DNA from 3 places in the Cytobacillus sp. FSL K6-0129 genome. Region 1 is predicted to be linked to each of the others. Evidence: a T-box and tRNA genes for the amino acid it is inferred to sense, from the RefSeq annotation. Region 1 holds a T-box; the other regions hold tRNA genes.
The links. A T-box is a leader RNA that pairs with one kind of tRNA and senses whether it is charged. The one in region 1 lies ahead of pheS (phenylalanine--tRNA ligase subunit alpha), so its partner is inferred to be a tRNA-Phe.
Positions count from the first base shown of each region.

Region 2: it has a tRNA-Phe gene. The T-box ahead of pheS (phenylalanine--tRNA ligase subunit alpha) is inferred to sense a tRNA for this amino acid. The anticodon was not compared.
Region 3: it has a tRNA-Phe gene. The T-box ahead of pheS (phenylalanine--tRNA ligase subunit alpha) is inferred to sense a tRNA for this amino acid. The anticodon was not compared.

Region 1 is NZ_JBBOXM010000001.1:1,755,294-1,759,575, reverse strand. It holds gene sspI (small acid-soluble spore protein SspI) at 1-178, opposite strand, end outside; gene MHI57_RS08625 (TrmH family RNA methyltransferase) at 306-1,064, shown strand; T-box leader at 1,138-1,387, shown strand; gene pheS (phenylalanine--tRNA ligase subunit alpha) at 1,442-2,479, shown strand; gene pheT (phenylalanine--tRNA ligase subunit beta) at 2,497-4,282, shown strand, end outside.
Region 2 is NZ_JBBOXM010000001.1:2,034,959-2,039,240, forward strand. It holds gene glgB (1,4-alpha-glucan branching enzyme) at 1-1,258, opposite strand, end outside; tRNA gene MHI57_RS10005 (tRNA-Glu) at 1,438-1,509, opposite strand; tRNA gene MHI57_RS10010 (tRNA-Ser) at 1,513-1,603, opposite strand; tRNA gene MHI57_RS10015 (tRNA-Asn) at 1,607-1,681, opposite strand; tRNA gene MHI57_RS10020 (tRNA-Ile) at 1,692-1,768, opposite strand; tRNA gene MHI57_RS10025 (tRNA-Gly) at 1,776-1,846, opposite strand; tRNA gene MHI57_RS10030 (tRNA-His) at 1,849-1,924, opposite strand; tRNA gene MHI57_RS10035 (tRNA-Phe) at 1,934-2,006, opposite strand; tRNA gene MHI57_RS10040 (tRNA-Asp) at 2,026-2,102, opposite strand; tRNA gene MHI57_RS10045 (tRNA-Met) at 2,106-2,179, opposite strand; tRNA gene MHI57_RS10050 (tRNA-Ser) at 2,193-2,285, opposite strand; tRNA gene MHI57_RS10055 (tRNA-Ile) at 2,292-2,368, opposite strand; tRNA gene MHI57_RS10060 (tRNA-Met) at 2,382-2,458, opposite strand; tRNA gene MHI57_RS10065 (tRNA-Ala) at 2,484-2,559, opposite strand; tRNA gene MHI57_RS10070 (tRNA-Pro) at 2,583-2,659, opposite strand; tRNA gene MHI57_RS10075 (tRNA-Arg) at 2,668-2,741, opposite strand; tRNA gene MHI57_RS10080 (tRNA-Leu) at 2,758-2,846, opposite strand; tRNA gene MHI57_RS10085 (tRNA-Gly) at 2,853-2,927, opposite strand; tRNA gene MHI57_RS10090 (tRNA-Leu) at 2,947-3,031, opposite strand; tRNA gene MHI57_RS10095 (tRNA-Lys) at 3,049-3,124, opposite strand; tRNA gene MHI57_RS10100 (tRNA-Thr) at 3,139-3,214, opposite strand; tRNA gene MHI57_RS10105 (tRNA-Val) at 3,231-3,306, opposite strand; rRNA gene rrf (5S ribosomal RNA) at 3,316-3,433, opposite strand; rRNA gene MHI57_RS10115 (23S ribosomal RNA) at 3,745-4,282, opposite strand, start outside.
Region 3 is NZ_JBBOXM010000001.1:4,471,488-4,475,769, reverse strand. It holds gene MHI57_RS22815 (hypothetical protein) at 93-383, shown strand; tRNA gene MHI57_RS22810 (tRNA-Leu) at 571-652, opposite strand; tRNA gene MHI57_RS22805 (tRNA-Leu) at 674-762, opposite strand; tRNA gene MHI57_RS22800 (tRNA-Cys) at 794-867, opposite strand; tRNA gene MHI57_RS22795 (tRNA-Gly) at 887-961, opposite strand; tRNA gene MHI57_RS22790 (tRNA-Gln) at 967-1,041, opposite strand; tRNA gene MHI57_RS22785 (tRNA-His) at 1,088-1,163, opposite strand; tRNA gene MHI57_RS22780 (tRNA-Trp) at 1,170-1,243, opposite strand; tRNA gene MHI57_RS22775 (tRNA-Tyr) at 1,247-1,330, opposite strand; tRNA gene MHI57_RS22770 (tRNA-Thr) at 1,342-1,414, opposite strand; tRNA gene MHI57_RS22765 (tRNA-Phe) at 1,418-1,493, opposite strand; tRNA gene MHI57_RS22760 (tRNA-Asp) at 1,548-1,624, opposite strand; tRNA gene MHI57_RS22755 (tRNA-Met) at 1,628-1,701, opposite strand; tRNA gene MHI57_RS22750 (tRNA-Val) at 1,712-1,787, opposite strand; tRNA gene MHI57_RS22745 (tRNA-Glu) at 1,792-1,866, opposite strand; tRNA gene MHI57_RS22740 (tRNA-Ser) at 1,882-1,975, opposite strand; tRNA gene MHI57_RS22735 (tRNA-Asn) at 1,978-2,052, opposite strand; rRNA gene rrf (5S ribosomal RNA) at 2,072-2,189, opposite strand; rRNA gene MHI57_RS22725 (23S ribosomal RNA) at 2,419-4,282, opposite strand, start outside.

The DNA.
Region 1 (4,282 bases):
GCATTTCTTTCTTTTCAGTTTCAGATGAATTTTGCCAAATGACTTCAAATAATACGCCAAGGCCAGGGAGCATTTTCTCTTCGCCTGTTTGTATAGCATCAACAATAGTATCTTTTAATTCATCTTGTGAATTACCTGAAACATTGTGTAAGATGGCATTACGTAAATTTAAGTTCATAAAAGTAAACACATCCTTCGTTAGAATTCGTTACGATTATAGGGTTTCTCATTTAAGATTTATTATGTATGTGTTTTTCGGTATAATGAAATATTAATGGCACGTGTTTTATTGAAGGAGCGAAAAAATGAAGTACTTACAATCAGCAAAAAATCCACAGGTGAAGCAGTGGAAAAAGCTTCTCAAAAGGAAAGAAAGAGATATAACAGGTACTTTTCTTGTTGAAGGATTTCATCTTGTTGAAGAAGCATTAAAAGAAAATCGTGTAAAAGAGTTAATGATTAGTGAGGAAAAGGATATACCAAAAAGCTGGAATGTAGGAAACTGTTCCGTTTATATCCTACCGCCACATGTGATTGGAGACTTAACTGATACACAAACACCGCAAGGAATTGTGGCCGTATGTTATCAAGAAGAAGAGAGGTCTTTCGATTCGCTTGGTTTGAAGAAATTATTACTATTAGATGAAGTGCAAGATCCCGGAAACTTAGGAACAATGATTCGTACAGCTGATGCGGCTGGCATGGATGCGGTTATCATCGGTCACGGCACAGTGGACCCTTATAATCCAAAGGTTTTACGTTCTGCTCAAGGTAGTCACTTCCATCTACCAATTATCCATGGCAAGTTGGATGTATGGATGAAGGAGTTAAAGGAAAATAATATTCCTGTATACGGTACAGCATTAGAAGGAGGCAAAGAATATCAAAGCTTTGCTCCACTGGATGAATTTGCATTGCTCGTTGGTAATGAAGGGAACGGTGTAAATAAAGAGTTACTTACACAAACTACAGCCAATCTGTATATTCCTTTATACGGTAAGAGTGAGTCCTTAAATGTAGCTGTAGCAGCAGGTATATTGCTATATTATTTGCGAAACGAATAATGAGTAAAAAAATCGTGAGAACAATTTGAATGTCGACTCATAATGTAATATAATAAATAGCAAAATGAAATAATTAAAAGCTATGATAGAGACAAAGTAAAGTATGTTTTGTTCATAATAGGGAGAAAATGCCTGAGACTGAAAGCATTTTTATGAGCGACTTACTCGAAATTTCAGCTCTTGAGCAGACATCGGGACCATCGAATATTTTCGATGTAAAGATGCACCGGCTTTTTGCCGTTATCGAAATGAAGCGAATATAGCATGTTTTTTATTGTTGTATTAAAAAGGGTGGTACCGCGATTCCAAACCTCGTCCCTTTCATGGGATAAGGTTTTTTATTTTGTCAAAAAAGTATTAAAAGGAGGAGTTTCAAGATGCAAGAGCGTTTAAAAGAATTGCAAGCAGAAGCGTTAGAGAAGGTTTCTGCGGCAATGGATTTAAAAGAATTAAATGATATCCGCGTTGCTTATTTAGGTAAGAAAGGCCCGATCACAGAAGTACTAAAAGGAATGGGGAAACTTTCTGCAGAAGAACGTCCGAAAATGGGTGCATTAGCAAATGAAGTGCGTGATCAAATTACGCAAGGAATAACGGCAAAACAAGTGCAGTTAGAAGAAGCGCAAATTCAAGCTAAGCTTGCTGCAGAAACGATTGATGTGACATTACCAGGTCGTCCTGTACATACCGGTAATCATCATTCATTAACAAGGGTTGTTGAAGAAATTGAGGACTTATTCATTGGAATGGGCTATACCGTAGCGGAAGGACCAGAAGTGGAGAAGGATTATTATAATTTTGAAGCATTGAACTTACCAAAAGGTCACCCTGCACGTGATATGCAAGATTCATTCTATATTACAGAGGATATTTTATTACGCACACATACTTCGCCTGTGCAAGCTAGAACGATGGAAAAGCATGAGGGGAAAGGTCCAGTGAAAATCATTTGTCCAGGAAAAGTATTCCGTCGTGATAATGATGATGCGACTCACTCTCATCAATTTATGCAAATTGAAGGACTTGTGATAGATGAAAATATTCGTATGACAGACTTAAAGGGTACGCTAGAAGTATTTGCGAAAAAAATGTTTGGTGAAGAGAGAGAAATTCGCCTTCGTCCAAGTTTCTTCCCATTTACTGAGCCATCTGTAGAAATGGATATTTCTTGTATGATTTGTTCTGGAAAAGGCTGTAATGTATGTAAAAAAACCGGTTGGATTGAGATCTTAGGTGCAGGAATGGTACACCCAAATGTACTTGAAATGGCAGGATTTGATTCTAAAAAATATACAGGTTTTGCCTTTGGCATGGGAGCTGAGCGTATTGCCATGTTAAAATACGGTGTCGATGATATTCGTCATTTCTATACAAATGATAGTAGATTCTTAAAGCAATTCTCAATTCATGAATAAAGGGGGAGGACAACGATATGTACGTTTCATATAAATGGTTACAAGAATATGTTGACTTATCTGGGATTACACCAGAAGAATTAGCAGAGAAGATCACAAAGAGCGGAATCGAAGTTGAAGGTGTAGAGACACTTGATGAAGGAATTAAGGGTGTCGTCGTCGGCTATGTATCTGAAAAAGAGAAACATCCAAGTGCTGATAAATTAAATATTTGTCAAGTAGACCTTGGCAATGGCGAACTTGTGCAAATCATTTGTGGGGCTCCTAATGTTGATAAAGGACAAAAGGTAGCAGTTGCAACTGTAGGTGCAGTATTACCGGGGAATTTTAAAATTAAAAAAGCAAAATTACGTGGTGAAGCTTCGAATGGTATGATTTGTTCTCTTCAAGAACTAGGCTTTGAAAGTAAGCTAGTCGCTAAAGATTATAGTGAAGGTATCTATGTGTTTCCAGCAGATACAGAGCTTGGAACCAATGCATTAGAGCAATTGCACAGAGATGATCAAGTATTAGAACTAGGGTTAACACCGAACCGTGCAGATTGCCAAAGTATGCTTGGTGTTGCCTATGAAGTCGCTGCTATTTTAGAAAAAGATGTGAAGTTACCGCAGCCAAAGGTAGAGACTGTTTCTGAGAGAGCCGCTGATTACATCACTGTAAATGTAGAAGCAGCAGATGATAACCCATTATATGTCGCTAAAGTAATTAAAAATGTAAAAATCGCTCCGTCACCACTATGGTTACAAGCTCGTTTAACAGCAGCTGGTATTCGTCCACATAATAATGTTGTTGATATTACGAACTATATTTTGCTTGAATACGGTCAGCCTTTACACGCGTTTGATTATGATCGCCTAGGTTCGAAAGAGATTCTTGTTCGCCGTGCCAACCAAGGTGAAAAAATCACTACGCTTGATGATGCTGAGAGAGAATTAACAACAGATCACCTAGTTATCACAAATGGGGAAGTACCAGTTGCTTTAGCTGGTGTAATGGGTGGAGCGAATTCAGAAGTTGGTAATGAAACAACGACCGTACTACTTGAATCAGCTTATTTCACTGGAGGTGCGATTAGAAAGTCCTCGAAAGATCACGGATTAAGGAGTGAAGCGAGTGCGCGTTATGAAAAAGGTGTTGATCCACAGCGTGTTCGTCCAGCAGCAGAAAGAGCAGCGCAATTACTCACGCAATACGCAGGTGGAGAAGTATTAGAGGGATCAGTAGAGGTTGACACGTTAAAAGTAGAACCTGCTGTTATCACCATTACCATTGATAAAATCAATCGTGTCCTTGGAACATCGTTACTAGTGAGTGAAGCAAAAGATATTTTAGAAAGATTGCAATTCACGACAGTGGTTGAAGAGAATGAAATTACAGTAACAGTGCCAACAAGACGTGGTGATATTACAATAGAAGAGGATCTTGTAGAAGAAGTGGGTCGCCTATACGGATACGATAATCTTGCTTCAACATTGCCCGGTGGAACGGCTTCAGCAGGTAGTTTAACGCCTTATCAAAAGAAACGACGTATCGTTCGTCAATACTTGGAAGGGGCGGGATTATATCAAGCCATCACTTACTCATTAACGAGTGAAGATAAAGCGCAAAACTATTCCTTAGAAGCTAGAGACCCAATTAAGCTTGCGATGCCGATGAGTGAAGAGCGTAGTGTGTTACGGCTTAGCTTAACTCCGCATTTACTAGAAGTCCTTAAATATAATAGTGCGAGACAAATTGACGCTACTGCTATTTACGAAACAGGCTCTGTTTTCTTACGTACAGCTGAGAATGAGTTGCCTGAGG
Region 2 (4,282 bases), 280 kb from region 1:
CATCATGTGATAACGGTAAGAGAAAATTTTCGGAGTATGCATACATTAATGAAAAAGTCATTTTATTATGGTGGTATTGCCGTTCATGTGGGGCTTTCTCCATATAAGATAATACATCATTCATCCACCCCATATTCCATTTATAACTGAAACCTAATCCGCCATAGTGAACAGGAGCCGTTACTTGGGGCCAATCTGTAGAATCCTCTGCCATCATCAAGATAGAAGGATCATAAGCAAAAACAGCCTTATTTAATTTCTGTAAAAATTGAATACCAAATGGATTTTCCCTATTCTCGTTATTAGGCCAAAAAATGATATTTGATACTGCATCAATTCTAAATCCATCGACATGGTATTTTTCCATCCAAAAAATAGCATTGGATATGAGGAAACTATGAACCTCTGTTTTACTTAAATTAAAATTAGCTGTACCCCAAACAAAATTTTCCCTATCAGCTTCTGTTTCGTATTCATAAACATATTCACCATCTAAACAATATAGCCCATGTTGATCTTTACAGAAATGTCCTGGTACCCAATCTAAAATAACACCAATATTATTTTGATGACATTGATCAATAAAAAACATTAAATCTTTTGGTTCACCATATCTACTAGTAGCCGAATAATAGCCTGTTCCTTGATACCCCCATGAACGATCATAAGGGTGTTCAATTATAGGCATCAATTCAATATGTGTAAAACCATGCTCCTTTACGTAAGGAATGATTTCTTCTGCTAGTTCACTGTATGTCAATAAAAGGCCATTCCTCTTTTTCCATGTACCTAAGTGCATCTCATATATCATCATAGGTTCTGAAAATGCTTTCCTTTGTTGTTTTTCCTTTTGCCAGCCTTGGTCCTTCCATTTGTAACCTTCTAAGGAATAAACAATCGAAGCAGTACTAGGCCGTAATTCTGAACAAAAAGCAAAAGGATCAGCCTTTAAAAAAGTTTGTTCATCCTTGTTCTTAATTGCATATTTATAAAGTTCTCCTGTTAAATCTCCATCTAGCTGAATTCTCCATATCCCCTCTTTATTTACTTTATCTAATGAAAAACCTTCGCCATTCCAATGATTAAAAGAACCAACTAATGATATTGAGGTGGCATGTGGAGCATAGATAGTAAAGGAAGTAACCCAATTATCTCCTTCTTTATGACGGTGTGATCCAAACAGTTCGTATGCCTTAAATAAGCTTCCTTCATGAAACAAGTGCATTTCGAATTCAGTGGGGTATGCAGTTGTATTCATCTTAATTCATTCCACTCCTTGTATTACATTACTCTTTCTTAAATAATTCGTCTTAAGTATAAAAATCCCTTGTTATTTTTCGAATTATTTTGACATCTAATGACAGATAATATAACATCCAAAAAGTGTTAGCCACATAAAAAAGAAGCTGTCAACTTATGTTGACAGCTTCTTTTTTATGACCCCTACGGGATTCGAACCCGTGTTACCGCCGTGAAAGGGCGGTGTCTTAACCGCTTGACCAAGGGGCCAACTGGCGGAGAAGGAGGGATTTGAACCCTCGCGCCGGTTGCCCGACCTACACCCTTAGCAGGGGCGCCTCTTCAGCCACTTGAGTACTTCTCCATATGGCTCCGCAGGTAGGATTCGAACCTACGACCGTTCGGTTAACAGCCGAATGCTCTACCACTGAGCTACTGCGGAATAATATAAATGGTGGGCCTAAATGGACTCGAACCATCGACCTCACGCTTATCAGGCGTGCGCTCTAACCAGCTGAGCTATAGGCCCCTATTTAAGCGGGTGAAGGGAATCGAACCCTCATCATCAGCTTGGAAGGCTGAGGTTTTACCACTAAACTACACCCGCAATGGGGCGGCTGATGGGAATCGAACCCACGAATGTCGGAACCACAATCCGATGCGTTAACCACTTCGCCACAACCGCCATAAAAGATGGCTCAGGACGGAATCGAACCGCCGACACAAGGATTTTCAGTCCTTTGCTCTACCGACTGAGCTACTGAGCCAAAATAATAAATATGTAAATGGCGGTCCGGACGGGACTCGAACCCGCGACCTCCTGCGTGACAGGCAGGCATTCTAACCAACTGAACTACCGGACCAGATTGCGGGGGCAGGATTTGAACCTGCGACCTTCGGGTTATGAGCCCGACGAGCTACCGGACTGCTCCACCCCGCGATAATAATATGAATGGCGGAGGAAGAGGGATTCGAACCCCCGCGGGCTTTAACACCCCTGTCGGTTTTCAAGACCGATCCCTTCAGCCAGACTTGGGTATTCCTCCGAATAATGGTGGACCTTGTAGGACTCGAACCTACGACCGGACGGTTATGAGCCGTCTGCTCTAACCAGCTGAGCTAAAGGTCCATCATTCTATCTATGGTAGCGGCGGAGGGGATCGAACCCCCGACCTCACGGGTATGAACCGTACGCTCTAGCCAGCTGAGCTACACCGCCATAGAATATTTTGTATAAAATTAATTGGTGGAGCCTAGCGGGATCGAACCGCTGACCTCCTGCGTGCAAAGCAGGCGCTCTCCCAGCTGAGCTAAGGCCCCTAAAAATATATATGTATATCTAGTGGTCGGGAAGACAGGATTCGAACCTGCGACCCCTTGGTCCCAAACCAAGTGCTCTACCAAGCTGAGCTACTTCCCGATACAAAACGCGCCCGAGAGGAGTCGAACCCCTAACCTTTTGATCCGTAGTCAAACGCTCTATCCAATTGAGCTACGGGCGCTTAATTTTAAAAAGAATGGTGCCGAGGACCGGAATCGAACCGGTACGGTAGTCACCTACCGCAGGATTTTAAGTCCTGTGCGTCTGCCAGTTCCGCCACCCCGGCACATATTGGAGCGGAAGACGGGATTCGAACCCGCGACCCTCACCTTGGCAAGGTGATGTTCTACCACTGAACTACTTCCGCAAATATTTAAAATGAAAAATGGTGCGGGTGAAGGGAGTCGAACCCCCACGCCTTGCGGCGCCAGATCCTAAGTCTGGTGCGTCTGCCAATTCCGCCACACCCGCATATTAAAATGATCAAATGGTGAGCCATGAAGGACTCGAACCTTCGACCCTCTGATTAAAAGTCAGATGCTCTACCAACTGAGCTAATGGCTCGTACAAAGCACGAGTGGTGCCGGCCAGAGGACTTGAACCCCCAACCTACTGATTACAAGTCAGTTGCTCTACCAATTGAGCTAGGCCGGCAAATACACACAAAAAATGGTGGAGGATGACGGGATCGAACCGCCGACCCTCTGCTTGTAAGGCAGATGCTCTCCCAGCTGAGCTAATCCTCCAATATGTATGCCCGGCAACGTCCTACTCTCACAAGGGGACAGCCCCTAACTACCATCGGCGCTTTAGAAGCTTAACTTCCGTGTTCGGTATGGGAACGGGTGTGACCTTCTCGCTATCGCCACCGGACTTTTTAAAGACATATATTATTATAACGTCTTTAATAAAATTTTCAAGAGAAATTTTAAATCATTCTCTGAAAACTAGGTAATGTTGAAGAAGATATTTATGAGTAATCGCCTATGCGTTGCTGATGCGACTACTTACGTAGTGCTGTCTAGCTGCGGCGGCTTGGAGCCGCCCGCATTTCGTATTGTCCAGCTACAGCGCCTAGGTGCTCGAGGTCATAAGTCAAATTTGTCATGAGGTTAAAGAACAACCTCCTGTCAAATCTGTCTTATGCTTGTCGCACCTGTGCAAGGCGCTTTCGCTTTTCGTTTTTGGTTAAGTCCTCGATCGATTAGTATTAGTCAGCTGCATGTGTCGCCACACTTCCACCTCTAACCTATCAACCTGATCATCTTTCAGGGATCTTACTAGCTTGCGCTATGGGAAATCTCATCTCGAGGGGGGCTTCATGCTTAGATGCTTTCAGCACTTATCCCTTCCGCACATAGCTACCCAGCGATGCCTTTGGCAAGACAACTGGTACACCAGCGGTGCGTCCATCCCGGTCCTCTCGTACTAAGGACAGCTCCTCTCAAATTTCCTGCGCCCACGACGGATAGGGACCGAACTGTCTCACGACGTTCTGAACCCAGCTCGCGTACCGCTTTAATGGGCGAACAGCCCAACCCTTGGGACCGACTACAGCCCCAGGATGCGATGAGCCGACATCGAGGTGCCAAACCTCCCCGTCGATGTGGACTCTTGGGGGAGATAAGCCTGTTATCCCCGGGGTAGCTTTTATCCGTTGAGCGATGGCCCTTCCATGCGGAACCACCGGATCACTAAGCCCGACTTTCGTCCCTGCTCGAC
Region 3 (4,282 bases), 2.7 Mb from region 1:
CCAACCATTAAGATTGGAAGCCAAATTGTCATAAATGCAAAGGTACTTACCTGTCCTATTTGTTTTAAAAATGATAACGGGGGAATTCTACGATGAAATTTAAAGATTTTCTTATGAAGGAGTATCAGATTGGTGAAAAGTCTGCTCGTGACTATGAAGGCCGTTTAAATGGATTAATCAATAAAGGCATCTATAAGGGTGAGAGTCAAATTACTAACATTATGAGAGAAACTATTGAAAAAGAATTTTCAAAGTCTGAAGCACATTACCTCCTTACCATAGAACGCTACATAGCATTCCAAGAAAGAATTCTTAAAAAAAGAGAAAAATTAATAATTAGTTACTCATTGATGCGCTTAGGGACCATTTTGTGTAAAACATAGATGCAACTTACATCTAAATAAATCAATGTCATCAAGGGATTTCTATGTGTAAAATTTGTGTAAAAAGAAATCAATTCTTATCGTTTTCTATCGTGTTCTCAAAAAAGAGAAAAGCTCACAAACCTTGATAAATCAACATTTGTGAGCTTTTAACGTTTTTTAAAATGGACGTATTTGAACGTCAGAATACCGGTGGTCGGGGTCGAACCGACACTCCTTACGGAACACGATTTTGAGTCGTGCGCGTCTGCCAATTCCGCCACACCGGCAAATATTCTTTTATTTAATTATGGTGCCGAGGACCGGAATCGAACCGGTACGGTAGTCACCTACCGCAGGATTTTAAGTCCTGTGCGTCTGCCAGTTCCGCCACCCCGGCATGAGGTGTATAAAAATGAGTGAATATGTATTGGAGGCGGCAACCGGATTTGAACCGGTGGTGAAGGTTTTGCAGACCTCTGCCTTACCACTTGGCTATGCCGCCATCAATATAAATAACTACTTGGAGCGGAAGACGGGATTCGAACCCGCGACCCTCACCTTGGCAAGGTGATGTTCTACCACTGAACTACTTCCGCAGATCTGGCTGGGCTAGCAGGGTTCGAACCTGCGAATGACGGAATCAAAATCCGTTGCCTTACCACTTGGCTATAGCCCATTTGTATATTCTATGCATGAAAGCAAAAAATGTGAATTTAAAATAATGGGGCGGCTGATGGGAATCGAACCCACGAATGTCGGAACCACAATCCGATGCGTTAACCACTTCGCCACAACCGCCATAATTGGCAGGGGTAGTAGGAATCGAACCCACATCAAAGGTTTTGGAGACCTTCGTTTTACCATTAAACTATACCCCTAGATGGTGGAGGGGGGCAGATTCGAACTGCCGAACCCGAAGGAGCGGATTTACAGTCCGCCGCGTTTAGCCACTTCGCTACCCCTCCATAAAAAACAATGCCGGCCAGAGGACTTGAACCCCCAACCTACTGATTACAAGTCAGTTGCTCTACCAATTGAGCTAGGCCGGCAAATGGTGGCTCAGGACGGAATCGAACCGCCGACACAAGGATTTTCAGTCCTTTGCTCTACCGACTGAGCTACTGAGCCAAAACTTATACGTTTTACAATATGTTTTAAATTAATTTGTGTGAATTTATGTAGTGGCGGTCCGGACGGGACTCGAACCCGCGACCTCCTGCGTGACAGGCAGGCATTCTAACCAACTGAACTACCGGACCAAATTGCGGGGGCAGGATTTGAACCTGCGACCTTCGGGTTATGAGCCCGACGAGCTACCGGACTGCTCCACCCCGCGATAATATGAATGGTGGAGGATGACGGGATCGAACCGCCGACCCTCTGCTTGTAAGGCAGATGCTCTCCCAGCTGAGCTAATCCTCCAAAATGGTGACCCCTACGGGATTCGAACCCGTGTTACCGCCGTGAAAGGGCGGTGTCTTAACCGCTTGACCAAGGGGCCAATTTATATGTTTAATGGCGGAGAGCAAGGGATTTGAACCCTTGAGACGGCTATAAACCGCCTACACGATTTCCAATCGTGCTCCTTCGGCCAGCTCGGACAGCTCTCCATTGGCTCCGCAGGTAGGATTCGAACCTACGACCGTTCGGTTAACAGCCGAATGCTCTACCACTGAGCTACTGCGGAATAATTTAATAGTATGTATGCCCGGCAACTTCCTACTCTCACAAGGGGACAGCCCCTAACTACCATCGGCGCTTTAGAAGCTTAACTTCCGTGTTCGGTATGGGAACGGGTGTGACCTTCTCGCTATCGCCACCGGACTTTTTAAAGACATATATTATTATAACGTCTTTAATAAAATTTTCAAGAGAAATTTTAAATCATTCTCTGAAAACTAGGTAATGTTGAAGAAGATTGTTTTGAGTAATCGCCTGAATGCGTGCTGACGCGACTACTTACGTAGTGCTGTCTAGCTGCGGCGGCTTGAAGCCGCCCGCATTTCGTATTGTCCAGCTACAGCGCCTAGATAGGCGCTTTCGCTTTTCGTTTTTGGTTAAGTCCTCGATCGATTAGTATTAGTCAGCTGCATGTGTCGCCACACTTCCACCTCTAACCTATCAACCTGATCATCTTTCAGGGATCTTACTAGCTTGCGCTATGGGAAATCTCATCTCGAGGGGGGCTTCATGCTTAGATGCTTTCAGCACTTATCCCTTCCGCACATAGCTACCCAGCGATGCCTTTGGCAAGACAACTGGTACACCAGCGGTGCGTCCATCCCGGTCCTCTCGTACTAAGGACAGCTCCTCTCAAATTTCCTGCGCCCACGACGGATAGGGACCGAACTGTCTCACGACGTTCTGAACCCAGCTCGCGTACCGCTTTAATGGGCGAACAGCCCAACCCTTGGGACCGACTACAGCCCCAGGATGCGATGAGCCGACATCGAGGTGCCAAACCTCCCCGTCGATGTGGACTCTTGGGGGAGATAAGCCTGTTATCCCCGGGGTAGCTTTTATCCGTTGAGCGATGGCCCTTCCATGCGGAACCACCGGATCACTAAGCCCGACTTTCGTCCCTGCTCGACTTGTAGGTCTCGCAGTCAAGCTCCCTTGTGCCTTTACACTCTACGAATGATTTCCAACCATTCTGAGGGAACCTTTGGGCGCCTCCGTTACTCTTTAGGAGGCGACCGCCCCAGTCAAACTGCCCACCTGACACTGTCTCCCATCCCGATAAGGGATGTGGGTTAGAATTTCAATACAGCCAGGGTAGTATCCCACCGACGCCTCCACCGAAGCTAGCGCTCCGGCTTCTAAGGCTCCTACCTATCCTGTACAAGCTGTACCAAAATTCAATATCAGGCTACAGTAAAGCTCCACGGGGTCTTTCCGTCCTGTCGCGGGTAACCTGCATCTTCACAGGTACTATAATTTCACCGAGTCTCTCGTTGAGACAGTGCCCAGATCGTTACGCCTTTCGTGCGGGTCGGAACTTACCCGACAAGGAATTTCGCTACCTTAGGACCGTTATAGTTACGGCCGCCGTTTACTGGGGCTTCGATTCAAAGCTTCGCGTGAGCTAACCTCTCCTCTTAACCTTCCAGCACCGGGCAGGCGTCAGCCCCTATACTTCGCCTTGCGGCTTCGCAGAGACCTGTGTTTTTGCTAAACAGTCGCCTGGGCCTATTCACTGCGGCTCATCAAGGCTTTAACACCCTAATGAGCACCCCTTCTCCCGAAGTTACGGGGTCATTTTGCCGAGTTCCTTAACGAGAGTTCTCTCGCTCACCTTAGGATTCTCTCCTCGCCTACCTGTGTCGGTTTGCGGTACGGGCACCTTATTCCTCGCTAGAGGCTTTTCTTGGCAGTGTGGAATCAAGAACTTCGGTACTAAATTTCCCTCGCTATCACAGCTCAAGGTATATGACCATGGGATTTGCCTCATGGTCCCTCTAACTGCTTAGACGCACATCCAATAGTGCGCTTACCCTATCCTCCTGCGTCCCCCCATCACTCAAACAGAATACGGTGGTACAGGAATATCAACCTGTTGTCCATCGCCTACGCTTTTCAGCCTCGGCTTAGGTCCCGACTAACCCTGAGCGGACGAGCCTTCCTCAGGAAACCTTAGGCATTCGGTGGATGGGATTCTCACCCATCTTTCGCTACTCATACCGGCATTCTCACTTCTAAGCGCTCCACCAGTCCTTACGGTCTAGCTTCAACGCCCTTAGAACGCTCTCCTACCACTGAACATCAACGATGTTCAATCCACAGCTTCGGTGATACGTTTAGCCCCGGTACATTTTCGGCGCGGAGTCACTCGACCAGTGAGCTATTACGCACTCTTTAAATGGTGGCTGCTTCTAAGCCAACATCCTGGTTGTCTAAGCAACTCCACATCCTTTTCC